One region of the Brevibacillus parabrevis genome, then DNA from elsewhere that is predicted to be linked to it. Evidence: riboswitches for the same ligand, from Rfam matches in the RefSeq annotation. Region 1 holds a riboswitch; each other region holds the start of a gene.

The links. Region 1 has a riboswitch for cyclic di-AMP ahead of IRJ17_RS02185 (quaternary amine ABC transporter ATP-binding protein). Riboswitches for the same ligand answer to the same signal wherever they lie in the genome.
Region 2: it holds a riboswitch for cyclic di-AMP, as region 1 does, so the genes downstream of both, IRJ17_RS27545 (C40 family peptidase) here and IRJ17_RS02185 (quaternary amine ABC transporter ATP-binding protein) in region 1, are expected to answer to the same signal.
Region 3: it holds a riboswitch for cyclic di-AMP, as region 1 does, so the genes downstream of both, IRJ17_RS18345 (CAP domain-containing protein) here and IRJ17_RS02185 (quaternary amine ABC transporter ATP-binding protein) in region 1, are expected to answer to the same signal.

The regions. Positions count from the first base shown of each region.
Region 1 is NZ_CP064090.1:474,871-485,223, reverse strand. Features, by position in the region: gene IRJ17_RS02225 (heavy metal translocating P-type ATPase) at 1-793, shown strand, start outside; gene IRJ17_RS02220 (copper ion binding protein) at 883-1,083, shown strand; gene IRJ17_RS02215 (PHP domain-containing protein) at 1,380-2,201, shown strand; gene IRJ17_RS02210 (sugar phosphate isomerase/epimerase family protein) at 2,177-2,959, shown strand; gene surE (5'/3'-nucleotidase SurE) at 2,975-3,754, shown strand; gene IRJ17_RS02200 (ABC transporter substrate-binding protein) at 3,791-4,870, shown strand; gene IRJ17_RS02195 (ABC transporter permease) at 4,860-6,602, shown strand; gene IRJ17_RS02190 (ABC transporter ATP-binding protein) at 6,599-7,654, shown strand; cyclic di-AMP (ydaO/yuaA leader) riboswitch at 7,817-7,963, shown strand; gene IRJ17_RS02185 (quaternary amine ABC transporter ATP-binding protein) at 8,396-9,616, shown strand; gene IRJ17_RS02180 (ABC transporter permease) at 9,600-10,353, shown strand, end outside.
Region 2 is NZ_CP064090.1:5,983,196-5,993,548, reverse strand. Features, by position in the region: gene ilvA (threonine ammonia-lyase IlvA) at 1-315, shown strand, start outside; gene yhfH (protein YhfH) at 499-660, shown strand; gene IRJ17_RS27575 (hypothetical protein) at 902-1,207, opposite strand; gene IRJ17_RS27570 (hypothetical protein) at 1,378-1,941, shown strand; gene IRJ17_RS27565 (biotin transporter BioY) at 2,022-2,585, shown strand; gene IRJ17_RS27560 (cytochrome P450) at 2,699-4,042, shown strand; gene IRJ17_RS27555 (sensor histidine kinase) at 4,197-5,561, opposite strand; gene IRJ17_RS27550 (response regulator transcription factor) at 5,562-6,281, opposite strand; gene IRJ17_RS27545 (C40 family peptidase) at 6,505-7,032, opposite strand; cyclic di-AMP (ydaO/yuaA leader) riboswitch at 7,037-7,173, opposite strand; gene IRJ17_RS27540 (LiaF transmembrane domain-containing protein) at 7,477-7,881, shown strand; gene IRJ17_RS27535 (PspA/IM30 family protein) at 7,949-8,644, shown strand; gene IRJ17_RS27530 (class I SAM-dependent methyltransferase) at 8,737-9,315, shown strand; gene liaF (cell wall-active antibiotics response protein LiaF) at 9,330-10,220, shown strand; gene IRJ17_RS27520 (HAMP domain-containing sensor histidine kinase) at 10,234-10,353, shown strand, end outside.
Region 3 is NZ_CP064090.1:3,978,146-3,988,498, forward strand. Features, by position in the region: gene IRJ17_RS18305 (RCC1 domain-containing protein) at 1-1,635, opposite strand, end outside; gene IRJ17_RS18310 (catalase) at 1,793-3,388, opposite strand; gene IRJ17_RS18315 (hypothetical protein) at 3,451-3,936, opposite strand; gene IRJ17_RS18320 (hypothetical protein) at 4,058-4,501, shown strand; gene IRJ17_RS18325 (phosphotransferase family protein) at 4,551-5,480, opposite strand; partial or broken gene IRJ17_RS18330 (SDR family oxidoreductase) at 5,604-6,151, opposite strand; gene IRJ17_RS18335 (cold-shock protein) at 6,302-6,505, opposite strand; gene IRJ17_RS18340 (rhodanese-like domain-containing protein) at 6,934-7,281, shown strand; cyclic di-AMP (ydaO/yuaA leader) riboswitch at 7,366-7,524, shown strand; gene IRJ17_RS18345 (CAP domain-containing protein) at 7,532-8,239, shown strand; gene IRJ17_RS18350 (hypothetical protein) at 8,307-8,465, opposite strand; gene IRJ17_RS18355 (homoserine dehydrogenase) at 8,605-9,615, opposite strand; gene def (peptide deformylase) at 9,655-10,185, opposite strand.

The DNA.
Region 1 (10,353 bases):
TGCCCAGGCGATCGTTCGCGGGATCGCGGAAAAAGGCATAGCGCTTGGGCAAACCAGCGTGTTTGAAGCGATTCCCGGCTTCGGGATTCGGGCAACCGTCGACAGCAGAGAAGTGCTGGTCGGGACCCGCCGTCTGCTCGAACAGCACCACATATCGTATCAGGCTGTTTCAGACACGATGCTTTCGCTGGAACAAGCGGGTAAAACGGCGATGCTGGCGGTCATCGACGGCAAGCTTGCCGGGTTGATTGCCGTAGCGGATACGATCAAGCCGACTTCGAAGCAAGCAATCGAACGCCTGAAAGCGATGGGGCTGACGGTCATCATGATGACGGGCGACAACCGTCAAACCGCCGAAGCGATTGCTCGCGAGGCAGGAATTGAGCACGTCATCGCCGAAGTCCTGCCCGAAGGCAAGGCTGCCGAGGTGAAAAAGCTTCAGGCAGAGGGCAAGAAAGTGGCTATGGTCGGCGACGGAATCAACGATGCTCCGGCACTGGCTACCGCTGATATCGGCATGGCGATCGGCACGGGAACAGATGTGGCGATGGAAGCGGCCGACATTACCTTGATGCGCGGCGAGCTGACCAGTGTCGCTGACGCCATCGAAATGAGCAAGCGAACCATTCGCAACATCAAGCAAAACCTGTTCTGGGCTTTTGCCTACAACACGCTGGGCATTCCGTTTGCAGCCTTGGGCTTCCTCGCTCCATGGTTAGCCGGAGCCGCGATGGCTTTCAGCTCCGTCTCCGTCGTGCTCAACGCCCTGCGCTTGCAGCGAGTGAAGCTGTAAGCTGCCATCTGCCATCTGTCGTTTACAAACAGCAACAAGCGGCTTTGTCCGCATCATTTATACACATACACTCAAAGGAGAGATTGAGAATGAAAAACGTAACATTGAATGTAGAAGGCATGTCTTGCAACCATTGCGTGAATACCGTGGAAAAAACGTTGAAAGAGCTGGGAGCAGAAGGCAAAGTCAATCTGGCGGCCAAAACAGTAGAGGTTTCCTTCAACGAAAGCACGTTGACGCTGGATGCCATCAAGGAAGCAATCGAAGAACAAGGATACGATGTCGTTTAAATAGCGACTGTCTCTTTGAACACAAAGCCCCTGCCTGAACATTAGTTCGGGTGGGGGTTTTTCGTTTTCCTCTCCACCAGCGCCGTTTGCCCACGAACTTTTCGCTTTTGTAAAGACTTTGTAAATCGTTAACACCTCCTCAACAATCCGGCAGGGGATCGACCGAAAAGGCGCATGGACAGGCGTCTGGCCTTTATCAAACCTTGTCGCCTGCTTTATACGCCCTTCAAAAACGACAGCTACAATGAAATCAAACGAAATCAAACAAGTCGGAAAAGAACAGGAGGAGTGGTCAGATGATGGACTTGCATATGCACACCACCGCTTCTGACGGGAAGCTCACTCCCGCAGAGCTGCTTGCCGAGGCAAGCGAGCGGGGAGTGACTCACCTAGCCATTACAGACCATGATACCGTCGATGGATATCTGCTGGCTCGCGATGAGGCCGAACGTCTCGGTCTGAAGCTCATACCGGGAATCGAATGGAACACGGACGGCCCAGAAGACGAGTTGCATATTTTGGGTTACGGCCTCGATATATCGGATGCCCGGCTCCTGCACGTCATGGACAGGCGCCAACGGGAGCGGATCGAGTGGATCGCCGAAATCGTCGAACGCTGCAATCGTTTAGGTATGGCGATCACCATGGAAGAATGCACAGCCCGGGCAAAAGGCGACGTGCTGGTGCGCACAGATGTGGCAGAAGTTTTGGCAGCACGCGGCTTTTGCTCCACTCCGCAAGCGGCGTTCGAGACGTATTTGCGAAAAGGCTGCCCGGCCTATGTGCCCCGTCCTTCCTTCTCGGCACGCGAAGCGATTGAGCTTACTCATGAAGTAGGCGGCATTGCGATTTTGGCCCATCCGGGTATTTACTCGTTTGAAGTGAAGCTGGATGCGTTGCTTGCCTACGGCATCGATGGCATCGAGGTGTACTATTCGAAGCATTCCGCGCAACAGATGGCATTTTGGGAGCGGCAAGCTAAGGTGAATCACCTGATCCGCTCGGGAGGCAGCGACTTTCACGGGCACGGCTCGCGCAACCCTTACCCGGTTGGCAGTGTGCCGATCCCGGCAGAGGTAAAGGAGTGGTGGACATGCTGTATGTTTCATCGACATTGATGTGGTCCTACCCGGTAGAAGCGGCGATTTTGATTGCCAGGCAGTACGGATTTGCCGGGATGGAGGTCTGGGCCGAGCACGTCTGGTTCCACAAAAGCAACCCGCGGGAAATTCAGCAGGCCGCCAAACGCGTCGGCATGAAGCTGACTTTGCATGCGGCTAGCTGGGACTTGAACTTGTGCTCGCTGAATAGCGGCATTCGCAAACAATCGGTGGAGGAAATCAAGCGGTCGTTGGCTCTCGCGGGGGAGATCGGAGCGAAAAGCGTGACGATCCATCCGGGACGAGTGACTTTGACCCACAAAAACCGGGAATGGCACGAAGCGGTGCTCATCGAGAGCCTGAACGAGCTGGCGCAAGAGGCTGTGCGTCTGGGAAGGGTGCTGTCCATCGAGCATATCGAGCCGTTGCCAAAAGAACTGATCGTGACGCCGGGGGATTTGAACAGGCTGCGTGCAGCGCTGAACTATCCGACGGCAGCGACCTTGGATATCGCCCATGTGCCCCTGACCTGTTCTCTGCCGCAGTTTCTCGGAGAACTGGAGGGAGTCGACAAAATCCATGTGAGCGATGCGACAGCAACCAAGCTGCATGTGCCACTCGGAACAGGGGAAATTGACCTGCCGACGATTTGGCCGCTCTTGCTTGCGGAAGAGAAGCCGCTGGTTGTAGAAGGCTTCGACGATGCGCGGAATTTGTCCCAACTCAAGCAAAACCTGCTCTTTTTGCAACAAGGCCACAGTGTCTCATTTGGATAGGAGGTTTGTATTATTTTGAACATTCTCGTAGTGAATGATGATGGAATTTTCTCCAGCGGCGTGCTGTGTCTGGCGCAAGCCCTGCAGCCGTTCGGCAATGTATCCATTGTCTGCCCGGATCAGGAACGAAGTGCGATCAGCCATGCGATCACACTGAAATCACCTGTAAAAGCAAACAAAGTAAACTTTTTCGATACTTCATTGGAAGCGTGGGCTGTCAACGGCACTCCCGCCGACTGCGTCAAAATGGCGATTGAGGTGATTCTCAAAGAAAAGCCGGACGTGATTGTTTCCGGGATCAACCGCGGGCCGAATCTCGGGCGGGACGTGTTTTACTCGGGCACGATCTCGGCTGCGATCGAGGGGGCGATGTACCAGATTCCTTCTGTCGCGATCTCGCTCGCCACGCTGAAGCCGAACCCGAACTTTTCGATCGTGGAGCCGTTGGCCTACGAAGTGTTTGAAACGCTGTTCAGGCACAAGCTCAGCCCGGAAGCGGTACTGAATATCAACTTGCCGTACTTGTCCAAAGAAATGGTAAAAGGCGTAGCGGTGACGCCATTGGCAATGGATGTGCTGCGCTATCAGTACGTCGGACTGAGCGACCCGCAGGGCTACCTGTGCTACTGGCTGTCCGATCATTTGAGCGAACTGAACTTTGAGGATGAGGAGTCGGATTACTACAAGCTGCGCGACGGGTTCATCACGATTACGCCTCTGCAATTGAACATGACCAACACGGCCATGAAGACGAAGATCGGAAAATGGTTTCAAGGTGCGAAGCAAAGCTCTTAACTCATAAGCCTACTTAATGATCAGGAGGAATAAAAAATGAAACGTGTTCTGTTGCAAAAATGGACTCTTTCTTTGTTCGCGGCCGTATCGGTCTTCGGACTTGCTGCCTGCGGTTCCCAGCCTTCTTCGTCGACCCCATCCCAGCCAGCGCCGCAGTCGACTCCGGCTGCCACAACGGAGCCTGCTGCCCCGAAAGTAGCGGGAACCTTGAGCTTTTACACGTCCCAGCCGGATGCGGATGCAGCTGCTTTGATCGACGCTTTTTCCAAGAAGTATCCTGACGTGAAAGTAGATCTGTTCCGCTCGGGAACGGAGGAAGTCATCAGCCGCTTGCAGGCCGAAGCACAGGCAGGCCAAGTAAAAGCTGACGTGCTGTTGGTCGCGGATGCGCCGACTTTTGTCAGCCTGAAAAAACAAGATTTGCTCATGCCGTACACTTCGCCTGAAGCGGCGGACATTCCGGCGGAGTGGAAAGACGCGGACGGCGCGTACACCGGAACGAAAGTCATGGCGACTGTGCTCGCGGTCAACACCAGCAAGGTAAAAGCTCTCCCGGACAGCTGGAAAGTGCTGACGAGTCCGGAAGCGGCGAACAAAGCGATTATGCCAAGCCCGCTCTACTCAGGCGCAGCGGCTTACAATGTCGGGGTGTTTACGCGCCAGCCTGATTTGGGCTGGGATTACATCAGCGGGCTGAAAACGAATCAAATGACCGTCATTAAAGGAAATGGCGCCGTTCTCAAAAGTGTAGCGGGCGGCGAAAAAGATTACGGCATGGTCGTCGACTATCTGGTTGCCCGCGCCAAAAAAGACGGTTCGCCCGTCGAGATCGTGTATCCAAAAGAAGGCGTGCCTGTCATCACGGAGCCGATCGGCATCATGAAAGCGACCAAAAACCAGGAGGCTGCCAAAGCGTTTGTCGATTTCGTCCTCTCCGAAGAAGGGCAAAAGCTCGCCAGCGGCCTGGGCTATACACCGATCCGCAAAGGAGTAGCAGCACCGGAAGGACTGTACGCACAAGATCAAATCAAGGCGCTTTCCGCCAATATTGACGAACTGGAAGCTTCCAGGGAAGCGGACAAAAAGAAATTTGGAGAGATGATGGGTGGCAAGTAACTGGCAGACGGTAGTGAGCGAGAGACAGATGGGGGAGCGGCGCAAGTTCGCCGCCTCCCTGTCCATGGATAAGGCGGCTACCTGGTTCGTGCTGGTGCCGGTCGCCTTCTTTTTTGTCTATCCGTTGTGGAAGCTGATTGTGCTTAGTATCCAGACAGAAGCAGGGCTTGGCTTGCACTACTTTCAGGAGGTGCTGGTCAATGCCCGGACGTGGGATGCAGTCGGTCATACTGTGCTGGCAGCAGGTATTTCCACCGTCATCTCGGTAGTCGTCGGCGTGGCGCTTGCCTGGCTGTGCGCGTATACCGATATACGCTGGAAAGGTGCGATTCACGCGTTTGCCCTTTTGCCACTGCTCATCCCGTCCTATGTAATGACGCTGGCCTGGACGCAGCTGGCAGGGCCGCAGGGTGTGCTGAACAGGGCTGCGAGCTGGGTGATGGGCAGTCCGGTCGAGCTGTGGAACGTGTACGGGCTGGATGGGATCATCGTCGTGATGGGGCTGACTCATTATCCGCTGGTGTACATGTTGACGCTGTCTGTGCTGTACCGGATTCCGAAAGAGCTGGAGTGGGCGGCGCATTCCTCGGGAGCAAGCGCGCGGGCTGTGTTTGCCAAAGTGACGCTTCCGCTCGCCTTGCCAGGCATTGCGGGAGGCGGACTGCTGGCGTTTATCTCCGGGCTGGACAACTTCGGGATTCCGGCATTTTTGGGTATCCCGGAAAATATCTCTGTACTCAGTACACTGATCTACGAGGAAGTGATCGGATTTGGGCCGAGCGCTTTTGCCAGGGCGGCTGTCCTGTCTGTTTTGCTCGGCGTCATTGCGCTGGCAGGGACAGGGATGCAGTGGGTTTTGCTGCGGAAAAGCCGGGTAGACCAGACCAGTGCCGAGGACAAGTCCATCCGGCGGTCTTTGGGCAAGCACCGTTTGACGGCGGAGGTTTTGGTGGGCGGGTTTTTGCTTGTGACGAGCCTGCTTCCGCTTTTGTCGATGGCCGCAACCGCTTTTGTCAAAGCGTACGGCTTGCCGTTTGTCCCGGAAAATTTGACGTGGAAGCATTTTGCCTTCGTAATGTTCGACCACGCAGGTACGAAGGGAGCCATCGGCAACAGCTTGATGCTTGCCAGCATGACGGGTGTCTTGTGCGTCGTCGCGGGCACACTGTTCGCCTACTGGCGCATTCATAAGCCGTCTGCGCTTGGCAAAGCGATGGAAGGGGCTGTAGCGCTGCCGTATGCGCTTCCGGGCATGGTGCTCGGACTGGCGATGATTTTGACCTGGATTGAACCGATTCCCGGTTGGCAGCCAGGCATATACGGAACGGTTTGGCTGATTATGATCGCTTACGTGACGCGCTTTCTCATTTTGCAAGTCAAAAGCAGTACGGTTTCGATCATGCAAGTGGGCAAAGAAGTGGAGGAAGCGGCACGGATCAACGGCGGGCGCTTCTGGACGAGATGGCGGCGCATTTTGCTCCCGCTCTACGCGCCGGGCATGGCAACAGGTTTGTTTCTGGTCTTTCTCACCGCTTTTACAGAGCTGACGATTTCGTCGCTCTTGTGGTCATCCGGCTCGGAAACGATCGGTGTCGTCATTTTCAGCTTTGAGCAGGCGGGATCGACAACGTACAGCACGGCCCTCTCGACCTTGATCGTAGGAGCCATCCTGCTGGTGCTCGCGGCGGGCAGTCTGTGGAAACGATACTGGCAACGGAGGATCGAACAATGAACAGTGCGCGGGTAATAGGGGTATCGAAAAAATTCGGGAATGTCACGGCGCTCCACCATCTCGATTTGCAGATCGGCCAGGGCGAGTTTGTCGCTTTGCTCGGTCCGAGCGGCTGCGGCAAAACGACACTGCTGCGGCTCCTTGCCGGGTTCGAATCTCCGACAAGCGGAGAAATCTGGATCAACAACGAGTGTGTAGCCAGCGCGGCCAAGCGCAAGCCGCCGGAAGAACGACGGATTGGCATGGTGTTTCAGTCGTTCGCGCTTTGGCCGCATTTGACGGTCTACGAAAACGTGGCGTTTCCTTTGCAGCATCAACAGCAGGTGCCGGAAGCGTACAAGCAAAACCCGAAAGCGCGGGTAGCCCAGATGCTGGAGATGGTCGGTCTGGGCGGTATGGAGGAGCGGTTCCCCAGTCAGCTTTCCGGCGGGCAAAAGCAGCGTGTGGCGCTGGCACGCGCCATCGTGTTCAATCCGACCTTGTTGCTGATGGACGAACCGTTGAGCAGTCTGGACGCCGAGCTGCGCATGCAGATGCGAAAAGAAATCCAGTTCATTCACCGCGAACTGGGTACGTCGATTGTCTATGTGACGCACGATCAATCCGAGGCACTGGCCATGGCTGATCGCATTGTCGTGATGAAGGGCGGCAGAGTTGAGCAGGCAGGCACTCCGCACGACATTTACTACGCCCCGGAGTCGCCGTTTGTCGCCAAGTTTGTCGGCAGAGCCAACTTTTTAAAAGGGAACTGGGCTGCCGCGAACACCTTTTTGCTGGAAAAACAGGGAGCGTCAGCGTTGCCGATCACCGTTTCGCGTGATTTTTCCGCTTTTTTCGATCAGCAAGTATTGCCTGTTCGCCCGGACCAGTTGAAGCTGTCCGTCTGGCATCAAGGCTCGGACGGGATCATGGGCAAGGTCGCTCACGTCCAGTTTCAGGGCCGGGAGCTGATTTACTCGATTCGCGTCGGGGAAGAGGAATGGGAAGTGGTCACCGATATTAGCGAGCGGTTTGCTTACGATGATTCTGTACTGGTGAGCATTTGCGTGTAAGCTGGAAAGCAGGCGAAATAGCTTTCATTTGTGAGCAACCGATAGCTAATGTCAGGATATAAATAAAGAACGATCAAGCATGAGGCAAGCAGGCAGAAGCGAGCATTCACAATAATTGGCAGCAGGCGTATAATCAAATCACATTACCGAATCTGATTCAAACATTTCATACGGCCTAGTTCCGGGGCAACCCGGAAGCGGGGGAACCAATCTTTTGGGGTTAATCCTGAGCAATCAGGAGGGATGAGATAAGTCTTCTCTGCCATCCTACCCGTCAGCTAACCTCGTCGGCCAAAGCAGGGAAGGTTCATGAAGCGATGAAGTCTGGGCAATGATGCGAAAAAAGAGGAGCGGTCCTCTTCGGGCGCGTTTATAGGCCATTTCAGACTTTTTCTTTGGGACCTTTGTTCTTGAGAAAAAGGATGAAATAGGTCTATTTTTTATGGCGATTTTCATGTGTGGCTTTTGTCATACGCGTGCATGTCGATGTGCGAGGATGGCGGGCGGCAAATGAATTTCGGCATAAACCCGGTGCATGAAACCAAAAAACGAACAGCGAAATCAGGAAGACAGCGTACAGGGAGCCTTTTGCACAGGGGCGCCAGGTATTAGGTAAGCCTGCGTTAGTTCTGCAAAAATCGAGCGTACACAAGCGGCAGCGTCTGCAGGTGGTTCGTCCGGTTGGAAGCGGAACTTCGCAGGTTTTTTCATTTGGGAAAACAAAAAAGGGAGGAAAGGCTCATGCCCAAAATGACAGTCAGGCAATTGACGAAAGTGTTTGGCAAGCAGCCGCAGGCAGCGTTAAAGCTGTTGGAGCAAGGATGGACAAAGGAGCAAATTTTTAAAGAGACAGGGCAATCGATCGGTGTGAACCAGATCAGCTTCTCGGTAGCAGAGGGCGAAATTTTCGTCATTATGGGGCTGTCAGGCAGCGGCAAATCTACCTTGATCCGACTTTGCAACCGCCTGATTGAGCCAACCACTGGGAGCGTTCAGATCGATGGCGAAGAACTCATTGGTATGAAGCCGGCTCATTTGCGCGAGGTACGCAGGAGAAAGCTCGGCATGGTTTTTCAAAATTTCGCGCTCTTCCCACAGCGAACGGTACGGGAAAACATCGAATTCGGTTTGGAGATTCAGCAAGTACCGCATGGATTGAGGCAAGAAAAAGCACGCGAAGCGCTTGCGCTCGTCGGGCTTTCCGAGTGGGAAAATGCCTTCCCTGATCAATTGAGCGGCGGAATGAGGCAGAGGGTCGGCCTGGCCCGGGCGCTCGCCAACAATCCCGACATTTTGCTGATGGATGAAGCGTTCAGTGCCCTTGATCCGCTGATTCGAAAAGACATGCAGGATGAGCTGCTAGAGCTTCAGCTAACGATGAAAAAGACTATTTTGTTCATTACTCACGATCTGCATGAGGCATTGCGGCTCGGTGACCGGATCGCCCTGATGAAAGACGGTCGCTTCATCCAGGTCGGGCGTCCCGAAGAAATCATGACCGATCCTGCGGATGAATTCGTGAAAAAATTCGTTGAGGATGCAGACTTGTCCAAAGTGCTGGTGGCAAAACACGTGATGAAAAGGGCAGAAGCGATTACTCCTGACAAAGGTGCGAGGGTGGCCCTCCAGCTCATGATGGACAACGGGGTATCCAGTCTGTACATCGTAGACAAAAAGCGGACATTGCTTGGGCTTGTTACCGCCTATGACGTTTCGCTTGCGATCAATACGGGCGAGTCGCTTGAAACCATGATGAAAAAAGATATCCCCAGCGTGGGGCCAGATGCCCGTCTGAACAGCCTGTTTCCTCTGATGGCAGATTTGCACGTTCCGATTGCTGTCGTGGGTGAGGAGCGGCGTCTGTTGGGCGTCATTGTCAAGGGAGCGGTGCTCGGCGGGCTTGTCGGCAAGGTCAATCCGCAGCAGGGAGCAGAGGTGATGCCTCATGGATTCCGTGCCTAAGTTGCCGATCGGTGAATGGGTGGAACGAATCGTTGAGGCGCTCGGTCAGCACAAAGGCATTTTGTTCGATCCGATCGCGATCATCATTTCGGGAATGGTCACGTACTTTACCGAGGTTTTGGCTGCGATACCGTCTGTTATTCTCATTTTGCTGTTCGGGGCGCTGGCCTGGGTATTTGGCGGGCGATCTTCGATGTTTTTCACATTGCTTGGGCTGTTTCTCATTGCCAATCTGGGGTACTGGGATGAAACGGTCGAAACGCTCGGCTTGGTTATTGCTTCTGCCCTGTTGTCCATCACTGTAGGGATTCCTGCGGGTATTGCCTGCGCGCGAAGCGATACTTTCACGAAGCTGGTCATGCCGTTGCTAGATTTGATGCAGACGATGCCAGCATTCGTTTACTTGATCCCGGCCATTTTCTTTTTTGGACTGGGCGAAGTACCAGGGGTCATTGCTTCCGTTATCTTTGCGCTGCCGCCGATCGTCCGATTTACGAATCTCGGCATACGTCAGGTTCCGCCGGAGCTTGCAGAAGCAGCGGATGCTTTCGGCTCATCGAGATGGCAAAAGTTGATGAAGGTGCAACTGCCTTTGGCGAAGACGACCATCATGGCGGGAGTCAACCAGTGCATCATGCTTGCGCTTTCGATGGTGGTTATCGCCGCCATGATCGGAGCAAAAGGATTGGGAGCCGATGTTTATCGGGCTGTATCCCAGGTGGATATCGGCAAAGGTT
Region 2 (10,353 bases), 580 kb from region 1:
AACGACATCGACCGGATGCAGGAGATCAAAGAGCGTTCTTTGCTGCATGAGGGGCTGAAGCATTATTTCGTCATTAATTTCCCGCAGCGCGCCGGAGCTTTGCGCGAGTTTATGGAAAAGGTGCTCGGCCCGCACGATGACATCACGCGCTTTGAGTACACGAAGAAGAACAACAAGGATAACGGCCCGGCGCTCGTCGGGATTGAAATGAAGTGCCAGGAGGACTACCAGCCTCTGATCAGCCGGATGAAACAACACGGCATCCGCTATGTGGAGATTACCAACGATCCGTATTTGTTCAACCTGTTGATCTAAGGCGATTGTGTTACAACAGAAGCTGAATTTGCAAAAATGTATGAATACAGCGAAAAATGAAGCAAGCGGGAGCATTTGCGCGAGAGATGAAGATAAAGTGTCATAATGTATTATAACAAACTTTTATAAAACAGGTGCTGTTGTAATACAATACAGATAACAACACACGGGGGGTTAAAAATTATGACGCCAATCACTTCTTTTTACCGAAATCTCGAGGCAAAATGCTGCGCTGCTTGCGGCCAAACCATCAACGAACAGGCTGAATCGTACGCAAACGAGTGCTTCACTTGCCAAGAAGAGGCATCCTTCGATGCTTACAAGCACTACCACCAAAAACGGTAAGCAGATGAATACAGGATAGAACAGGTATACCACGAGGCGGCAGCCAGGGAGGTATACCTTTTTCTTTTCAAGAAAGCTTTTTGTCTCGATTGTCATTAAATTCCTCTTAATCAAAGGCAAGTAAAGGACAGGCAGGACTGCTCAGGCAATGGTTTTTTCCTGCCTGCCACTCCACTCCCAACGTTTCGATAAAATTACATACAAAAAAACCGCTGCTCTCCTGGCAGCGGCGCTTTGCCGTTCAGTGCGATTTGGGCGAGGTGCTGGCGGCCTGTTCCTTGACGTAGTCGATCAGGCCCAGTTGAAAGCCCTCCTGTGTCAAAAGGCGCTGGGCTTCGTAAGTGCTGGCATAATAGGCTTGGACGTGCGGATCGTTCTCCAGCACACGGCGGCAAGCCTCGTCGCTGGCAAGCTCTCTGTACCAATCAGTTGTTTTGATTTGGGCGACCAGCTCGTCATAGGCCGGCTCGGGCTTTTTCCAAGGGTTTAATCTGTGAAAGAGTTCACCGAAAATCGCAACGACGACTAAAATTCCAATGAGAAACATGTGGGTCACCTCTGACGTTGGTTCCTTTCCATGGTAACATTCCCGGGTTGCTTTTCGCTATGGGGAAGTCGTCTCTCGCTTGCAAAAGCGCAAGAAAGCAGGCATGCTAGATACGAAGAGCTGTTCGAGGATATATCAATCAAGTCAGGAAAAGGAAAGGAGGATGCTTCGTGTTTCATCCACTCATCTTTGACAACATCCGGGTGGTACTGGAAGGAGCGGTGTACGACCGCGATTTTGACGGAGCGATCACCATTACCGGACGATCAGATGTCATGGATATGGCTACTTTCCAGCGGCTGTTCCAGATTGAGTTCAAGCTGGCCGAACAGGCGGCAGGCGAAAAAGCCGTGCGGGCGCAAATGCAGTTGCGCACGAGCCTCGGCGACATCGCCTCGGAACAGCTGGAACAGCCGCTCGTGGAGCATGTCGGCTGCACGATCTGCATTCATTTTCATTTGCAGCTGCCAAATCCGGACGACATCCCGAGCGAAGCGAACAAAATCACCACGCTGCTCAATGAAATCTGGGGTCAGCGCCCCTACATTACGCAAACACTGTCCGCCAAACTGCCGGAGCATCGGATCGAATGGCCGCCAACGGTAGTAACGAACCACATCACCCTGGATTTTCACCGCAAGATCGACGAAGGCAACATTGACGACCTGCGCGAGCTGATCGAGCACACGATTCAATCGCTTGCGGGTCTGCAACGACATGTCGATCAAACATAGGGGATTTACATTTTTCTTCGTGCGTATTATCATTTTGTTAACCTTATTATATTTTTAGTTAACATTGGAGGATACTACGCATGAGAAACGAACGTTTGAGATGGCTCCTGTTGTCCGCCATTTTTGCTGCTGTCACAGCGGTGCTGTCGCAGGTGACGATTCCTTTGCCGCTCATTCCGATCACGGCACAGACGCTGGCTGTCGGTTTGACGGCGACGATTCTGGGCAGCCGCTACGGCACACTTGCGCTTTTGATTTACGTACTGCTCGGAGCAGTCGGCCTGCCTGTCTTTACGGAAGCGAGCGGTGGCGTGCAAGTATTGGTCGGCAAGACTGGCGGATACATTTTCGGATTCATCGCGACTGCTTTTGTGACGGGCTGGTATTTGGAAAAGATGGGCTTCACTCTGAAAAGTGCCGTTATTGCCAACGTGATCGGCATGTTCGTGACACTCGCTTTTGGAACCGTCCAGCTCAAGTTCGTTCTGGATATCCCTTGGGACAAAGCGGTTGCGTTCGGCGCTACGCCGTTTTTGGTTGTAGGCGTGATCAAAGCTGTACTCGCCGCCGTGATCGGGATCAAGGTGCGGGAGCGGCTGATCGCTTTTCGTCTGCTGCGTACGGAGCAGCCTGTTGCACGCTAATAGCTATACCTGATTTGCCACCTGATTGCTTCGGGTGGCTTTTTTTCGCATAAACTCCTTTTCGTGCCGGGATACTATCCATAACCTAGCCAAAGCATATGAGGGGGATTCAGATGGGTGTGACAATCACAGGACCAAGAGGTTTGCCGATTTCCGGGAACTTGCTCGCTTTTCGCAAAAACCCGCTCCAGTTTATCCGTGAAGCAGTCGCCGAGCATGGCGAGGTCGTTCATTTTCGCTTTGGTCCGAAGCGCCATGTTTACTTGCTGACCAATCCCGATCAGATCAAAGAAGTGCTCGTTACCAAGCAAGATCACTTCAAGAAGGGCAAAGGCTTGCAGATCGCCAAAGCCGTAGTGGGCGACGGGATTTTGACCAGCGAAGGCAAAAAGCATTTGCGGCAAAGGCGCCTGATGCAGCCGGCTTTTCATCGGGAGCGCATCGCCGGATACGGTCAGGTGATGGTGAGACATGCGGTCGAGCTGATGGACGATTGGAAGATGGGAGAAGTCCGCGACATTCACAACGACATGATGAAAGTAACGTTGGCGATCATTACGGAGACGATGTTTGGCAAAAGCATCAAGGAGGGCGCTGACAAAATTGGCCATGCTATCGACGTCGGACTGAAATATGTGGCGAATAAAGCCGCTTCCTTTATCGACATTCCGCTGTCGGTTCCGACAAGAAGCAATCGACAATTTTTGGAATCGAATGAGACGCTTGACGAAGCGATCTATTCTTTGATCGAATCAAGGCGAAAAAATCCGGAAGCTCAGCAAGACGATTTGTTGGGAATGCTGCTCGCTGCGAGGGACGAGGACGACGGTCAAGGAATGACGGACGAGCAAGTCAGAGACGAAGTCATGACGATTTTCGTGGCAGGTCACGAGACGACTGCCAACACGATGTCGTGGGTGTTTTATTTGCTCGCTACGCATCCGCACGTCGAGCAGAAGCTGCATGAAGAACTGGCAACCGTGCTGGAAGGCAGACTGCCTACAGTGGAGGATTTGCCCAAACTGACCTATACGAGCCTTATCGTTTCGGAAACATTGAGACTGTATCCAGCCGCCTGGACGATCAATCGGGAAGTTGTCGAAGAAGTGACGATCGGGGAACACACCTATCAGCCGGGGGAGACGCTGATGATGAGCCAGTTTGTCATGCACCGTCTGGAACGGTATTACGACAAGCCGGATGAGTTTATCCCGGAGCGGTTCGCCAGCGACTTGCTGAAACGCAACCCTGCGTATGCCTACTTTCCGTTTGGGGGCGGGCCAAGGGTTTGTATCGGAAACAACTTCGCCCTGATGGAAGCGGCATTGTTGCTTGCGACGATTGCGCAGCGATATCGCTTGCGGCTTGCCGAGCCTGGACAGGTAGTGGAGCCAGAGCCGCTGGTTACGCTGCGTCCGAAAAACGGACTGCCCATGCGCCTGGAAAAACGGGATTAAGGCAAAAAAAAGAGGCATCTTTTCACTACGGTTTCGCCGTGATGTGTCAGATACCGAACTGGGGGTTATTTATCACTGAAAGCAACATGCTTACAAGAAATACTTTAACAGAGAAATATAAAGAATAAATTAACTGACAATAAATCTAAATAAACTATCCGTGGAAAAAGGGAATGGTGAAAGAGAAGCTGCTTCCTATTCCCTGTTCGCTGTTTACCGTGAGTTCTCCGCCATGGCGGCGCACGATGCTCTGGCAGATCGTCAGTCCGAGCCCTGTGCCGCCGTTGTTGCGGTTGCGGGATTTCTCCGCGCGGTAAAACTTGTTGAAGACTTTCGGCAAATCTTCGGCAGCAATTCCTTCGCCTTTGTCGATTACGGAGAACAGCACGTGACCTTCCCTCTGATCGCATGTAATCAAAATCGAGCCATTCGGTTTGTTGTAGTGAATCGCATTGTTGATCAAGTTTTCCATGACGCGGCGCAGCTTGGTTTCATCGGCCTCGATGTGCAGCTCATTGGAGACGCGCAGTTTCCATTGAAAAGTCAATCCGGCTTCTTTCACCCGCGCCAGGTAGTCCTCGATAATTCCCTTCAAAAAGCCTTTTACGTGAATGCGGCTAATGTTGAGCCGCACCTCTGTGCTTTGCACGGTAAAGTCTTGCAGCTCGTCCAGCAGCTTTTCCAGATCGCTCGTCTTGACTTCGATCTTGCCCATTTGCTTCTGGATGCGCATCAAATCCGTGACGCGGCCAGAGCCGATATAGGAGGCGTACCCTTTGATCGTAGTCAGCGGCGTGCGGAAATCGTGGGCGATCGAAGCGATCATCTCCGATTGCCGTTCTTCGGAAAAACGCAGCTCATCGACCATGTCGCCAAAGTAGCGAAACAGCTGTCCGAACTCGTCATGGGAGCGATACGTAAACGTCACCAGCCGCTTGCCTTCGCGAATTTCCTGCGTGACACGGGCCAGTTCGCTAACCGGACGCAAAATCCAGCGGACGAACAGAGTGAGCAACAGCAAGCCGACCAGCACGAGGCTTCCGTAAATAAACCAGAGCATCATCGAGACTCCGGTTGTGCCCATAATGTCGTAATCGTCCGTGTAGAAATAGATGACAATCTCGCCTTCACGGGGAGGCTCTTGCTGAAAATGGTATTCTGCCACGACTTTCAGGTCGCTTTTCGTGGTGGAAGGGAGGGACAGCTTCAAGGAGTAGGCTTTTGACGGCCTGTGGTAAATCGTGTTGCCGCTCGCGTCCTTCACGACCATCCGGTACATGACGTCTTCTGGCAACTGCTTCTCCAGCTCCTGGCGCTCGATCGGGTCCTTGAAGTTGCTGGAGCGCAGCAGTTGGTTGACCCGGACCTTTTCTGCCGCATCCTTTTCTGCCTGGTACTGGTTGTGACGGTCGTTTTTCAACTGGTCGATGATGATGTCCTGAAAAACGAACTTGAACAGCAAGATGTTGAGCGTAATCAACGCGATAAAAGAAAGAAACAGTTTTTTGCGGAGGCTCATCTAAAGCTTCTCCCCGATGAATACGTAGCCCGTCCCCCACTGAGTTTTGATGAATTGCCGCTCTGTTTCCAGCTTCTCGCGCAAGTTTTTGATGTGTACCGTCACCGTATTGAGCGAGCCGTAGCCATAGCCCCAGACGCGGTCGTAAATTTGTTCCCGCGTGAAGACGATACCCGCATTTTCAGCGAGAAAAGTCAGCAGTTGAAACTCTTTCGTGGACAACTCGATCTTTTGGTTGTTGACGTAGACGGAATACGTTTCTTTATGGATTTCCAAATCCTTGAACTTCAAAACCGTGATCGGGGAACCGGAGGCGTCTTTTTCCGGCTGCTCCTCGGTATGCTTGCGGATGCGCTCGTAGCGGCGCAGATGGGCGCGTATGCGGGCGAGCAGTTCTTCCGTGTCAAACGGCTTCGTAATGTAATCATCGGCCCCGATTTCAAAACCGACTACTTTGTCTACGGCCTTGCTTTTGGCGCTGAGAAACAAAATAGGCAAGTCCCATTCGCGACGGATTTGCGAGCACAGCTCGTAGCCGCTCATGTTAGGCATCATGATATCGAGCAGAATGAGATTAGGCCGCTCTCCCTGGCTGAGCAGGGCAAGTGCATCCTCGCCATTTTCCGCAGAGGAGACCTGAAAGCCTTCGTTTTCCAAAATATCTTCAAGCAGTTCAATAATCTCCTGATTGTCGTCAACGATTAAAATGTGATCTTTCACCGGAATTACCCCCAGTTACTTCTATTAATAAGTGGACAAGTGTCATGGCAAAAAAAGAATCAGCCTTGTCTGTCTATCATAACATGCTTTCACAGAATAGGAACAAGTATCCCTTCATTCATGCTTATTTCCTTATAAGTAAGGGCACCTAATTAGACCTGGTACTAAATTTCGTCAGAAAAAGCCAGAGACGATTGTCCCTGGCTCTTATGTTTTTGCCGAACTACTTCTTTTTTGGTTGATTTTCCGGCAACGATGCAGCTTGCACCGCGTTTTCCTTTTTCGGAGTGTCCGCCTTTGCTTCCAGAACAGGCGAGCTGATGCGCTTGGCACCAACAAAACGCTTGCTCCAGTAGTACGGGTCGTTCAACTTGGTGTTGACGACTCCGCGGCCGGATTCCGAATGCACGAATGTGCCGTCCCCGATGTAGATGCCCACGTGAGAGATGCTTCGTCCGTTTGTATTAAAGAACACAAGATCTCCTGGTTGCAAGTCTTTCCGTGCAACTTCTGTACCGTACTCATATTGAGAGGCAGAATTGTGCGGCAGGTCTACACCTAACGCGTCAAATACGTAGCGTGTGAAACCGGAGCAGTCAAAGCCTTTTTTGGATGTGCCTGAAGATTTGTAAGGAACGCCGTACAGATCATCGACAACCTCTTCGAGTGTCGTGTTCTCCGCCGCATGTGCAGCGCCCGCTCCCATAGCAAGCAATCCAGCCATAAATAAAGATAGTACCACCTTGCGCAAAAGAAACTGCTCCTTTCGTGAGCCTACGAAGTTAGCTGAAGGGTTCGGTCGAAAGGACGCCCTAAGTTGCCTAACGCAACTATTCACCCCAAAAAACTGGTTCCCCCGTTTCCGACATGCGGAATTCGGCTATTTTTCGATGTTTTTTTACACGCACTCTACGAAGATTCGCTGCTTGTCCGATTTTTCCTTTTTTTTGACTGCTTGTTCATATTTTTGTCACAAAATCCTGTCTAAAGGTGTAACGTTTTGTTTCGACATTGCAAGAGCGGTTGGAATGGGGCGAAAACAGGCTCGTCCGATTATGGCAGGAAGTGCTCTCCGTCCAAGGACGGAGGGAAAAACCAACCGCACGCCCGTTATGGAAAGCCTATCCGGGGGGCTACAATAAGGGCATAAGTTAGCAAGCACCACATGCACAAGAGAATAGGAGGTAAGCGAGCAATGAGTGAACGGTCTGGAAAGGTTTTGCTCGGGCTGGTTCTCTTGCTAATCGGCGGGTTGGTTCTGCTGGATCAAATCGGAATCGACTTCGGTGACCTGCTCGGGCTTTTGATTCCCGGGGTCATCATGCTGTACGGCGCTCGAAAGATTATGGGACAATCCGGTTCGCGTTTCTGGGGAATCGTGATCTTCCTCTTCGGGTTCCTGATGCTGATTGGCAAGCTCCATCTGCTGTTCCACGGCTTACTGGCCATTGGTGTGATTTATCTGGGGTATCGCTTACTGCGCCCCAGCCATGTCCCCAAAGAAGCGCCACCTGCCTGGGAGCGTCAGTGGGCCCAAAAAGTATTGAAAGAAGACGCGCTGGACGCCTGGGAAAAAGATGTGACCCGTCGCCAGCCATAGAGTTGCTCAAGTCGCGAGAGCTTTTGGATGAAATGACACGATGTGATATGATGAGGAGGAAATAAACATGAGTATTTTTAAACGTTTGCGTGACCTGACAGTAGCTTCGGTGAATGACGCTTTGGATTCGATGGAAGATCCGGTAGTCATGCTGAATCAATACATGCGAGATATGGAAGTGGAAATCGGACAAGTCGAAGTGGCTGTCGCCCGTCAGGTAGCACTGGAAAAGAAATTCCGCCAACAACTGGATGAAGCGAACACACTGATCGACAAACGCGATCGTCAAGTGAAGCTCGCTCTGACAGAAGGGGAAGATGAACTTGCTCGCCGTGCACTTGCAGACAAAAAGCAATACGAAGCGCGTGCAGCAGAGTATGAGACACTGTACCTGGCAGCATCCGAGGCAGCTACGCAAATGCGCGAGAAGCTGGCTGAGCTGAAGGAAGAGTTCTATAAAATGCGTGCGAAAAAATTCACGCTGATGGCTCGGGCACAGGTAGCTCGTACACAAAAGCAAGTGAATCATGCCGTAGTGGGAATCGGAAATCAGTCCGCAGGCCGTGGCTTTGCTCGCATGGAGGAAAAAGTGCTGCGCATGGAAGCCGAAGCGCAAATGAGCGGTCAATGGCGCCAGACAAACCTCGCTTGGGAGAACGCGCTTTCTGAGTTGGAAAAAGACGATCTGGATACAGAACTGGCAAACATCAAGGCATCGCTTCAACAGAAAAAACCAGTGTCCGCCCAGCCGGAACAATCTTGATTGGACAGGAACTGGGGGATTGGTTGTAGAATAGAGTGTGTCAATCAGGCAGCCTGTATAGCAGGCTGCTTTTCCCCTAGGAGGTACGATTCTTGGCAGACTTCATGGTCTTTTTGCGAAGGTTCATCGCTGAGCCTGGGCGTGTCGGCAGCGTGATCCCGAGTTCGCGGTTTTTATGTGAGCGAATGTTGAGCAGCGTCAATTGGGCTTCAACGGATGTTATTCTGGAGCTGGGACCTGGCACAGGAGCTTTTACCCAAACCATTTATCAAAATATCAATCCGGATACCGACTATGTGCTTGTGGAGCGTGACAGCCAGTTTCGATCCATCCTTCAATCACGCTTTCCTGATCTTCCTGTCAGGGAGGAAGCGACGAGACTCGGACAATATTTGGAGGAGATGGAGCTTGGCAAGGCAGATGTCATCATTTCCGGCCTGCCGTTTGCCAATTTCCCACAAGAGTTGCGAGCAGCCATTCTGGATGAAGTACAAAACGTATTAAAACCAGGCGGCCTGTTCATTACATTCCAATATTCGCTACAACTCCAGGCTGAGCTGCAGGCGCGTTTTCCTTGGGTAGAGACAGACTTCACCTTGCTGAATATCCCACCTGCATTCATTTATACGTGTCGAAACAGACAAAGTGAAAAAGATCGGCATGGGGCGTAAGAGAGGAGACTTTTGTGAAACTGTCCCGCTTGCACACAATGTTGGCTGGCGTCCTGATCATTTTGACAGGCATCGGCCTTTTATTAGACAGTTTGCATATCATTTCGTTCGGTCTGTTTGATCTGTGGCCGATGGTGCTCGTCTACTTCGGCGTTCGCCTCTGGGGTCAGAACAAACGGATTGGCGGCGGCATTCTGTTCAGTTTGGGAATCATTATTGCTCTGGACATGTGGTTCGGTATCGGTGTGGATGACTTGTTCCAACTGGCAGTTCCCATCCTGTTGATTTATTTTGGCTTCCGATTGATTCGCGGCAAAACGAGAGGGGGCGGGAACCGGGCTTCCTTTCCCCCGTTTCCGGAACAACGGGAAGAGCCTTCTGGTCCGGCTATGACTAGCGAGGATCAGCCTGTTCATACACACAACGGCATTCGGCATGACGCTGCACAATGGCTGGACAGCTTGAGCAAGTGGAAGCCTTCCCGCAGCAAGCTGCTTGAGAAGGAAGAGGAAACTGGGCGTGAACGAATTTTGCCCAAAGATTCTCGCAGTTCGTTGATTGGCGATTATCATCTGACTTCCGGGCGTTTTGAGTTGAGCACCCTGCATGTGTGGCACGGGATCGGGGATGTGGTGATTGATCTGTCCCGCGCGGTTTTGATGCAGGACGAGGCCGCTCTTATTGTGGAAGGATGGGTAGGGGATGTCACCGTTTATGTCCCTGTCGATCTTCCGGTTTCAGTGAACGCCGAGCTGAGTCTGGGCGACCTGGAAGTATTGAGCTACCGCCAGGGAGGGATCAACCGGAGTGTGATGATTCGTTCCGAGCAATACGAGGAGGCGGCTCAAAAAGTGAATTTGCATATCTCGCTGCTTGTCGGCGATATAAAAGTCAAGTACATCTAGGAGGTACTGGCGGATGCGTCGACAGCGATTAGCGAGTATTCAGTGGCAATATGTGCGCTACGGCGTCCTGCTCGCCGCAAGTGCAGTTACGGTTTCGTTTGTTTGCTTTTTTTGGCTCTATTTTTCCTGGAAA
Region 3 (10,353 bases), 2.6 Mb from region 1:
TGTTGTCGCGAGGAACGTATACGCGTTGGCGTACAGCTTGGTGATTTGCGAAATGACAGCCGGATCGATCTGAACGGCTTCTGCCTTGCCGATTTTGATGTTCGCAGGCTCGTAAATGCCGTGCTTTTCGACAAACTCGTGCTGCAACTCGACTGTGTACAGCCGATCGTCCGCTAAACGCACCAGCAATCGTCTTTCTCCTCCCACCACGTCTTTCGCAGGGGCAGACAAGGACAATTCCTGGCAGGTGGCAAAATCATCTGTCCACATCTGGACTTTCCCCGCTGTATCCATAGTTACCGCTGTATTCAAAATGCTGGTGATTGCCTGAATATTTTTGGGGCCTTGCACCTGATAAGGCACAAGCTTGTCGTTCATGCCCCAAAGCGTGCCATCTTTGCGGACAAAAAACGGCTTGCCCATGTCCGTGCTCACTTGCCGGACGTCTTTCAACTCCCCGATCTCCGTCCATTCCGTGAGCAGATGCGGCAATCTGCCCAGCTGTCCCGTCATGTTGCTGCCCCATGAATATACGTGTCCGGATTTTTGCAGGGCGATCACGTGATCTGTGCCTGCCTGAATGTCAACAATATCGCGCAAGCCTGCGATTTGCACAGGTACGTTTACGAGATTCGGCTGCTTTTCGCCAAGCATGCCGAGTGTGTTGTTTCCCCAGCCCCAGACCGTGCCGTCTTTTTTGCTGAACAAGTACATCCCTTCGCCACCCACTGCCATGTTGACAGCACCGTCGGCTTCGCGCGGAGCACGCGTCAGCTTGTTTTCATCCGGGTCAAACACGTGCACCTCGCCCGTTGTGGTTTGTATCAGCGCACGATCAGAGTAATCAAGCGCGATTTGCTTGACCGCCCCCGGGACATTCACCAACTGTGCAAGCTCGGCTTTCAGCTCCTGCCCCTGGCCGCTGACGTAGTACAGCTTGCCGTTTTGCTCCAACACAAACAAGGAAAAAGACGAACCGTATATATGCGTCACCTTGGCGAAAGCACCCAACTGGGCAGGCTTGCTCTCTCCTTGCATCCACGTCCACACGGTCCCATCGTCTTTGAGCAGTACGAGCGCGCCTTCGTTTCCATTTAACTCACTGATCGACTGAATGTGATCCAACCCCGCCACTTTTTCCGGCTGTGCCATGTCGTTCAGCCGCCAGACCTGACCGTCTTTCGTCAGCGCATGGTCTCCGGAGATTTCTTTGACATTTTGCAATCCCGCGAGCTTTTGCGGAAAATCTGCGTCCTTTTCTCCCTGCACGCCCCAACCCCAGACGTTGCCCTGGTTGTCAAAAGCGTAGGAAATGCCAGGACGCCAGCCATACCCCGCTCCATCAAAAATGTTGTCCGTCGCAATTCTCTCCATGCCGGAAAAGGCGGTCGCTTCTTGTAAAACCGCCGGAGAGCTTGCAGCCGGCTTTGCTTGCGCAGTCTTTTGCGCGATGTTGCCGCATGCCTTCATCGTTACTTCGCTGGCTTTGTCGGCTGCTGCACCACTGCCGCTGGCCTGTTTTTGCGCCGGAGTCGCTGGCGTGGCCGTTTGTTCTGCCTGCACGCTCCCAGAAGCAACGAGGACAAAAGTCAAACCGCTGCACGCCAGCACCTTGAGTTGATTCCGATTCCACACGTGCTCATGACACCACCATTATTTGGATTTATGGAGACAATACTTGGTTAGACGTTTACTGGCAAAAAAAGTAACGGTATCTTCCCGAACATTTTCCCATAAAAACCCCCTTTGGCTCCGTGGCGAAGCAAAGGGGGGGGATCGTCTTGCTTGCTAATTAATACGGCTCCGCAGCATGACCGTCTTCCTCGGCCTGGCGCACGCCAGCACCCGGATTCGTCGCTCCCATCGGCCCGCCGTGTCCGTTGTCGGCATTTTGACCACCCTGCTCGATGCCTCGCTTCAAGCGTGCGCCGTACTCCTCGTCACACTGGAAAAAGTAGCCGAGCATCTTTTCCTGAATGCGCCGATCACAGGACAACAAGGCATCGGTCAAATTGGCGATCAGATCGTCCTTTTCCCAGTCTTCCAGCAGCCGATAGCGCTCGCCAGCCTGTTTGAAATCGTTCGTGCGGTCAATTTTTTGCCGGACAATCTTTCCTGACACCGTCGGCTCATGGTCGGGAGCGCCCTGCTTTGCTTCATGCAGCCCGCCGAGCGTGGACGGCTCGTAATTGATATGCGGCTGTTGGCGGTCCACGTGGTAGAGCATTTGGCCGCCTTCCTGATTGGTCGCAACGTGTTTTTTCGGAGCGTTGATCGGCAGCTGCAAGTAGTTGGCCCCTACCCGATAGCGCTGCGTGTCCGAGTAGGAAAACGTCCTGCCCTGAAGCAGCTTGTCATCCGAGAAGTCCAGACCGTCGACGAGCACGCCCGTCCCAAAAGACGCCTGCTCTACTTCCGCGAAATAGTTTTGCGGATTTTTGTTCAGCACCATTTTTCCCACAGGCAAAAACGGGAACTGATCCTCCGGCCACAGCTTTGTCGGATCGAGCGGGTCAAAATCCAGCTCGGGATGCTCGTCGTCGCTCATGATTTGCACGCACATTTCCCACTCCGGGTAGTTCCCTTGCTCAATCGCTTCATACAAGTCCTGTGTCGCGTGATTGAAGTTTTTCCCCTGTATTTCTTCTGCTTCCTTCTGCGTCAAGTTTTTGATTCCTTGCGAAAGCGGCTGCCAATGGTACTTGACCAAAACACCCTCGCCCGCCTGGTTGACCCATTTGTATGTATTGACGCCAGAGCCTTGCATTTGCCTGTAGTTCGCCGGGATGCCCCACGGTGAAAAGAGAAACGTAATCATGTGCATCGCTTCCGGCGTGTTGGAAATAAAGTCGAAAATCCGCTCCACATCCTGAATATTCGTCACCGGGTCTGGCTTGAAGGCGTGGACGAGGTCAGGGAATTTCATCGCATCGCGGATAAAAAATACTTTCAAATTGTTTCCGACCAAGTCCCAGTTGCCATCTTCCGTGTAAAACTTCACGGCAAACCCGCGCGGATCGCGCAATGTCTCTGGCGAGTGCGCACCGTGGATAACCGTGGAAAAGCGCACGAATACCGGAGTCTGCTTCCCGCGTTCCGCAAACAGCTTTGCTCTCGTGTACTTGGCGATCGGCTCATTCCCGACTGTCCCGTACGCTTCGAAGTATCCGTGCGCTCCGGCACCGCGCCCGTGCACGACACGCTCCGGGATTCTCTCCCGATCAAAATGCGTGATTTTTTCCAGAAAATCGTAGTTTTCCAGAACAGTAGGGCCGCGGTTCCCGACGGTTCGCATGTTTTGATTGTCGGTAATCGGATGACCTTGGCGGTTCGTAAGCAGCTCCTCTTCCGTTGCTTTGCCTGACGTGGCCTGGTTGTCTTTTTCCATGTTCATCCTCCCTGTCCAAATTCTCGCTCGTTCATGAGAATGGTTTCCGAACCAGGGAGTCTTTATGCGGGAACAAGCAGAGAAAAGCGGGAATTAACGGGAGGCTTCGTAGGCGAGATCGCTGCGTAACACGGGCACGGTCTGGCTGTGGTTCCATTGAGCAGCAAGGGTGACATCCTCTGTAAATCCCCTCGCGGCAAGCTCTCAGCCCGAGCCGCAGTCGTACAGCATGGCGACGGCAAAACGATCTTGCTCCCTTCTGGAAGCGTCATCAGACAGGACGGAGATAAAGAAAGCGGCTCGCCGCGTTTGCCCGCGAGCAAGGCGCCTTGCTTTTGCGCAAAAAAGGCCGCTGTCTCGTCTCTCGTGCGATACGGATAGACGACTCCGCCTCGCCCGCACACGATGTCGACGCAGGTCGTAAACGAAAGCACATCGATGATTACTAGAATATCAGAGTGGCCCGCCAGCTCCTCCACCCCGTCATATCCCCATTCGAAACGCGCCGAATAGTCTAATTGCTTGAATATGGAAGCTTCTTTCAACATTTCCACCGCTTTCTATCAGAAATGGTTACTCGTCCCATTACGTTCGCCGTTACAAAAGGAGACAAGACGTAATATTGTATATTGTCCCATCAGTTAAGATTGAAGAATGGAGTGATCTGGGATGTCTGAAATGGAGTTTGCAAGCACACACGACAGAGATGGAGGCCATCATCGCAGAACGACGGTGAGAACAACAGGTATTTTGCAAAACAACCTGAACGTTGCTCTTACCGCTCACATCGACTTGGTCAACCTCAACGACGAACCTGTAGAGGTGCGTGTGCAAGTATTGAACTGGGGCGATGCTGTCACACAAACCAATCCAGTAGGTACGCTTCTCGACGTAACACAAACCCTTGCAGCCAACACTCGTATTGCCTTGAACGCAACTGTTGTTGCGACCAACCACTACGAAGTGCGCCTGATTGTCGGCCGTAACGGCAACGCCGAGAATGTCCTTCTGACAACTTACGGACGTACGTCTGTCGGCGGCGGTCAAGTAGTTGGCTTGTCTGTGCTTCCTAGCCAGCTGCTTACTGTAGAAATCGACAGCCACTGTCTGTAATTGTCGCACCCTTTTCCCAAAGAACTATGGTAGTTGCCATAGTTCTTTTTTATTTTTCGATCCGTTTATACCAGTGCGGAGTGCGCCGTTCGAAAGCATCGTACTCTTCGACGATAAGATTGACCCGCGCGATCATGTCCGGCAGCTGCTCGGGCACAACTCGCTTGGTCCAGATGATGGAGGAAAAAACGGTCATTGCCGTATAGACGTTGAACAAGGTCCAAAATTCGTCCGGAATCTCCTGATGATTCCAATACCCGGCCAACTGACCGTTGCAAAACGGAACGCTCACTTCTTTGCTGAAAAAAACCAGCTTCACAAACTCGTGAACCGGATCGCCCCAATCGTAGCGATTAAAGTCGATCACCCCGGCATAAGTGCCATCGCGGACAATCAGGTTGCCGACATGGAAGTCGTCATGCAAAAACTGGTTCGGCCGTCCTTCCAGACAGGCCAAGTGCCGCTCAATGTAAGCCAAGATTTTGTCTCCGTACGGAAGCGGTGGCGAGAACGTTTGATACGCCTCGACGTACCTGCGATGCTTTTGCACGCATCGGTCTATCCAAGGCGGGATCGCCGCTGGAGCCGCAAGCTGATGCATGGCTGCCAAATCCTGCCCCGCCAAAAATCCTGTCTGCTGCTGTTCGCTTTCCGTGTAAAAAGGCAAGCGATCTCTGGCATCCTCGCCCTCGATGTAACTCACGAGCATGTAGCAAATCCCCAGCTCTTTTCGCACGCCAAAAGCAAGCGGCTTGGAAGCCCGGATCGGATACGACGCAAGCGACTGCAAGACAGCAAATTCCTGCGCTTTTTGCTCAGCCTGCTGCTCGCTTGCGACTCGGAGCACCACAGTACGCCCTTCTGGCAAATCGACACGGTATTTTTTGTCTGCGGAATGTCCTTTTTTGATTTCGTTCACGCTCACAGCCTGTTGCAGCAGCGGAACGGCCTTTTGCAGCGATTCCAACCATTCTTCCATCTTGTTCCCTCCCCGTTCTTGCTTGAAAGACAGCATTCTCGATTATACGGGAGAACAAGCGTGTATGGGTAGAGAAAAAAGACGCCGGGATGCATCTCCCAACGCCTTGTCTTTTCGTTATCGTTATCGGGCTGTCCAACCGCCGTCAATGACCAATTCCGTGCCTGTTACGAAGCTGGATTCATCAGAAGCGAGATACAGGACACCATAAGCGATATCTTCCGGTTGCCCAATCGCGGCAACGGCGTTCCCCTTTCAAACATTTGTCCAGCCCCGTGATCGAGCGCTTCCTGAATCATCGGCGTCACGATAATTCCCGGGTGAACGGAATTGACGCGGATGTTGTCTGGGACAAGCTCGACAGCAGACGCTTTGGCAAGCGAGCGAAGCGCTCCTTTTGCCGCCGTATACGCATTCGTGTAGTTCAGGGCAACCAAGCCAGCGATGGACGAGATGTGAATGACGGAGCCGCCGCCCGCTTTCTTCATTTCTGGCACCGCGTATTTCATCCCGAGCATGCAGCCTGTCAAGTTGATGCTCATCACTTTGTTCCACTGCTCCACGTCGAACTGTTCCAGTTTTTGATCCGTACTGACGCCAGCGTTGTTGACCAGTACGTCTACTTTGCCAAAAGTGGCGACTGCTTTTTCCACGACCTGTGGCTCGAACACGACATGCCGTACACACCGAAATTCATGGCGACGAATTTGCTCGTCATGGCTACCAAAGGAGCTTATGTAAACAATCCGTTTCTGTAATTCGTTCCCGCAGACACAAAAAAGAAACTGCCCACTCAGGACAGTTTCTTTTATAAAGGAGGTTTACAGTTTTGTTACGTTCTCAGCTTGTGGGCCACGGTTGCCAGTTACGATGTTGAACTGAACGCGTTGACCTTCTTCCAAAGTTTTGAAGCCGTCACCTTGGATTGCGCTGTAGTGTACGAAAACGTCGTCTCCGCCTTCTACTTGAATAAAGCCATAACCTTTTTCTGCGTTAAACCATTTAACTGTTCCGTTCGATTGCATGTAAAAAAACCTCCAAAAGTCAATTTGAATATGCAGTCATATTTACCGAGGCAAATAAAGCTCACATATCATGAAGAAATACTCCAACATCTGATTGCAATACGCCTTCATGATATGTGAATTTATTCTACTTCGACAATATGAAAGTGTCATAGGACGGAACTGCCATGTTAAAACCAAAACTTTTTGAAAACCTAAAACGACGAAAGCCCTTCCTCTCTCCCATCCTTGCGGCTCCGATGACCGCGCCAGTGTGAATCGGGAATCCAAAAACGTTATCCATCAGCATCATTATGCACCTCGATGAATTAGGCTTAATTATTCAAGTAATACTATCATTCTATCATACAAATACGCTATAATCAACTATTTAGATGCTACACGGCCCGTTTCTCACCTGATACACTAAGGTTCTGGAGGGATGATTCATGTCAAAAGAAGTGTATACAAAGCAAGAAATCAAGCAACTTTTGGAAAAGGGTACTCCGATTTTGTTCCTTGATGTTCGCGACGAAGCCAAATTTCAGACAGGCAGTGTGGAAAGCAAATTCGCTGACACGCGAAATGTTCCTTACGTGCACATGCTTGCGCAAGACGCCAAACTATTAGATGAAGAAACAGAACGGGCCGTCAAAGAAAGACAGATCATCACTGTATGCACAACGGGAAATAAAGCCCAAAAAGCGGCAGCTTTGCTGCGCGAGCACGGATATGAGGCAAAAGCGCTGCTCGGCGGATTGACAGCGTGGAAGGACGACGAAGACGAAGCGAAATAAACGCACTAGCACCAACGTTTCCAGCAGATTGGCAGATATTACTCCTTTATTTCGGGCGGGATGGTCTGATATTCTGGGTCATGCCAAACCAATACGCCGAAACTTCCTCACGAATGGAAGTGCGGGGGATCTTTTACGCGGGTCAACAAAACCCGCTATGGGGTGAATCGCTCGAAGGAGCGTAGGGTTGTTTCCTCAACCCGAATCCGACAACTAACCTCGTAGGCCAAAAAAAGGAGACGATGTGAATATGAAACGTTTTGGAGCTACTGCCATCGCCATGACTCTGGGATTGGGCTTGGCCTTGACCGGATTTACTACTTCTGCTTCTGCTGCAACTTCCGCAAACTGCCCGTTGAAAAACGGTAACAGTACACCATATCAATTTTCCTATCAATGGATTCCATATGCGGGACAATTGCCTTTTGCATCCAATGCCCAGCAAAACCAGGTTGTTGTTCCACCAGTAAAGCAAGTACCTGTTCAGCAGCAGCCAGTGCAAAAGCCCGTACAAAAACCAGCGCAAGCACCTGCGCAACCAGTTGCAACTACACCTGCGGCTCCAACCGGACAAGCTGACCAGGCTAAAACAGGAGATTTCGCCAAGCAAGTCGCTGATCTCGTCAATCAGGAACGCGCCAAAGCAGGACTGGCTCCCGTGACGATGGACGCTTCTTTGTCCAAAGTGGCACTTGCAAAAGCAGCGGACATGTCGAACAACAACTACTTCGACCATACAAGCCCTACGTACGGTTCGCCATTTGACATGATGAAGCAGTTTGGCATCTCTTATATGACTGCGGGCGAGAACATCGCCATGGGTCAACGCAGCCCTGAAGAAGTCATGACGCAATGGATGAACAGTGATGGCCACCGCAAAAACATTATGAACCCGGCCTTTACCAAAATCGGTGTCGGATACACGAACGGCTACTGGGTTCAAGAATTTATCGGATAAAACAATCGTTTCACACGAAAGCCGGGTTTCTCTTCGCACAAAGAGACCCGGCTTTTCTCGTGTGGAGCTAGCCTTGCTCCGTATTTGCCGCGTTTTTCGCTTCGGGGGTGCAGCCGCAACCTTTCTGCTCGTCAAACAGAGCGACATCCTTTTGGTTCATCTTCTGTTTGGTCGGATAGGCAGAAACTTGTTGCAGTTCGGCATTGACATCAGATGATTGCTTCATCGTATGGCCCCCTCGCCGCTATTTGGATAGTTTGTGGTACATCGGTAGTATGCGCGTGAAAGCAGCAAATACATGCCTGCCGATCGCTGGAAAAGAGACGAAGCTTGCTCAGAGCTGTTGCCGTTTAGGAACTGCGCTTTTACTTGCTGAGAATATGCTCCAGGTCTTTCAGCGCTGCGGCTGCCGCTGCTACAGGGTCTGACTTCCCGCCGACCACCATCACCTCTCCCATCACATCGGTTTCGACCCGAATCGCCTTCGTAGTGCCTTTTACACGGGCAAAAGGGTGACTCGCTTCAACCGCTTTCAATTCTACAGCCGCTTGAATCCCGTCCGCAGTCGGTTTGATCGTCCCGACCAGCTTGGGCACAAGCCCGCTTTGTTTCCACTCCGCTATTTGTTCTGGTGTCACCTTGCGCACGCTGGCCCGCGGAATATCGGACAGCTTGATTGGAGCAGCGAACGCAGCGTTGGCCAAAATCGTCAGCTTGGATGCGGTGTCAAAGCCTTCGATGTCATATGTCGGGTCAGGCTCTGCGATTCCCATCGCTTGCGCCCGCCGGATCGCCTCTTCGCTGCTGATCCCTTCTTCCATCATGCTCGTCAGCACAAAATTGGTCGTTCCGGTAAAAATGCCTTCTACGTGCCTGATTTCACAGCCAGCCAAATTGTAGGTGAACAGGTCGATGGTCGGCAAAGCCGCCGCAGTCGCTCCGCTGATTTTCAACTGGACGCCTTGCTCTTTTGCCAAAGCGGACAAGCCGCTGTAATCGACGACGAGCGCACCTTTTGACACGGCAATGGCGTGCATTCCTTTTGTAAGCGCCTGGCGGATAAAGCCAAGGCTCGCTCCTCCCGTTTGGACATCGGACGGCCCGGCTTCGATCAAGATGTCCGCTTCTGTTTTCGCCAACCATGCTTCGGCGTTCCATGCCGAATCAACCGCTTTCTTTTCTTGGGCAAATGCGTTCAAGCCCTCTTCCGCAAGTCCATGCGGATCGTATAAGCTGCCAATTGAGCGGGCGACGCCGACAAGCCTGACGTCAGCCTGGTACAACTGGCGGTAACGGTCCTTACGTTCTTGCAGCAGTCGCGCGATTTGCTTGCCTACGGTTCCGAACCCTGTTAATACGATGTTCCAACGCTTCATTTGTCATTCTCCTTGTTGTCGCAAAACATCAAGCGCTTGTCATGCTTGTCGGTAGACGTCTCTTCTGTATGCCAGGATCGCGTTGGCGTCTTTTGGCCTGAGCTGTTTGCCCGTTTTCGCAGAGTACAGTGCTTCTACGTGATCGATGAACAAAATTCCTTCCAGATGATCCAGCTCATGCTGAAGACAACGCGCGAAAAAATCCTCTGCCTCAAAGACGTGCTTCTCGCCGCTGCGCGTCTCTGTCCGCACTTTTACAGAGCGTGCCCGACTCACGATCCCGATCACCCCCGGAATCGACAGGCAAGCTTCTGGACCTATCTGAACGCCGCTCACGTCCACAATCTCCGGGTTGATCAGCTCGACAAGGCCGCTGCCGCAATCCAGCACAACCAGCCGCTGCAAAACGCCGATTTGCACAGCCGACAATCCGGCCCGTCCTTTTTTGGCGTACAGCGTATGCTTCATGTCTTGCAAAATCGTTTCTGTCTGGGGAGTCATGGATGTCACTTTTCTCGACCTGTCGCGCAAAATCGGATTCCCTAATAGAACGATACTCCGTTCTGCCATCGGTACAATCCCTCCTGCCCCTCTATGTGTTTACAACGTAGCAAACGTTTTCACCCATTGTCAAAAGAATCCGTTCAAAAATCTGAAAAATCCCTGCCTGCTAGATGACAAATGCATGTAGATGCGCTATCTTTATTGTTGATGATAAACAGATGTTCCAAAGGAAGA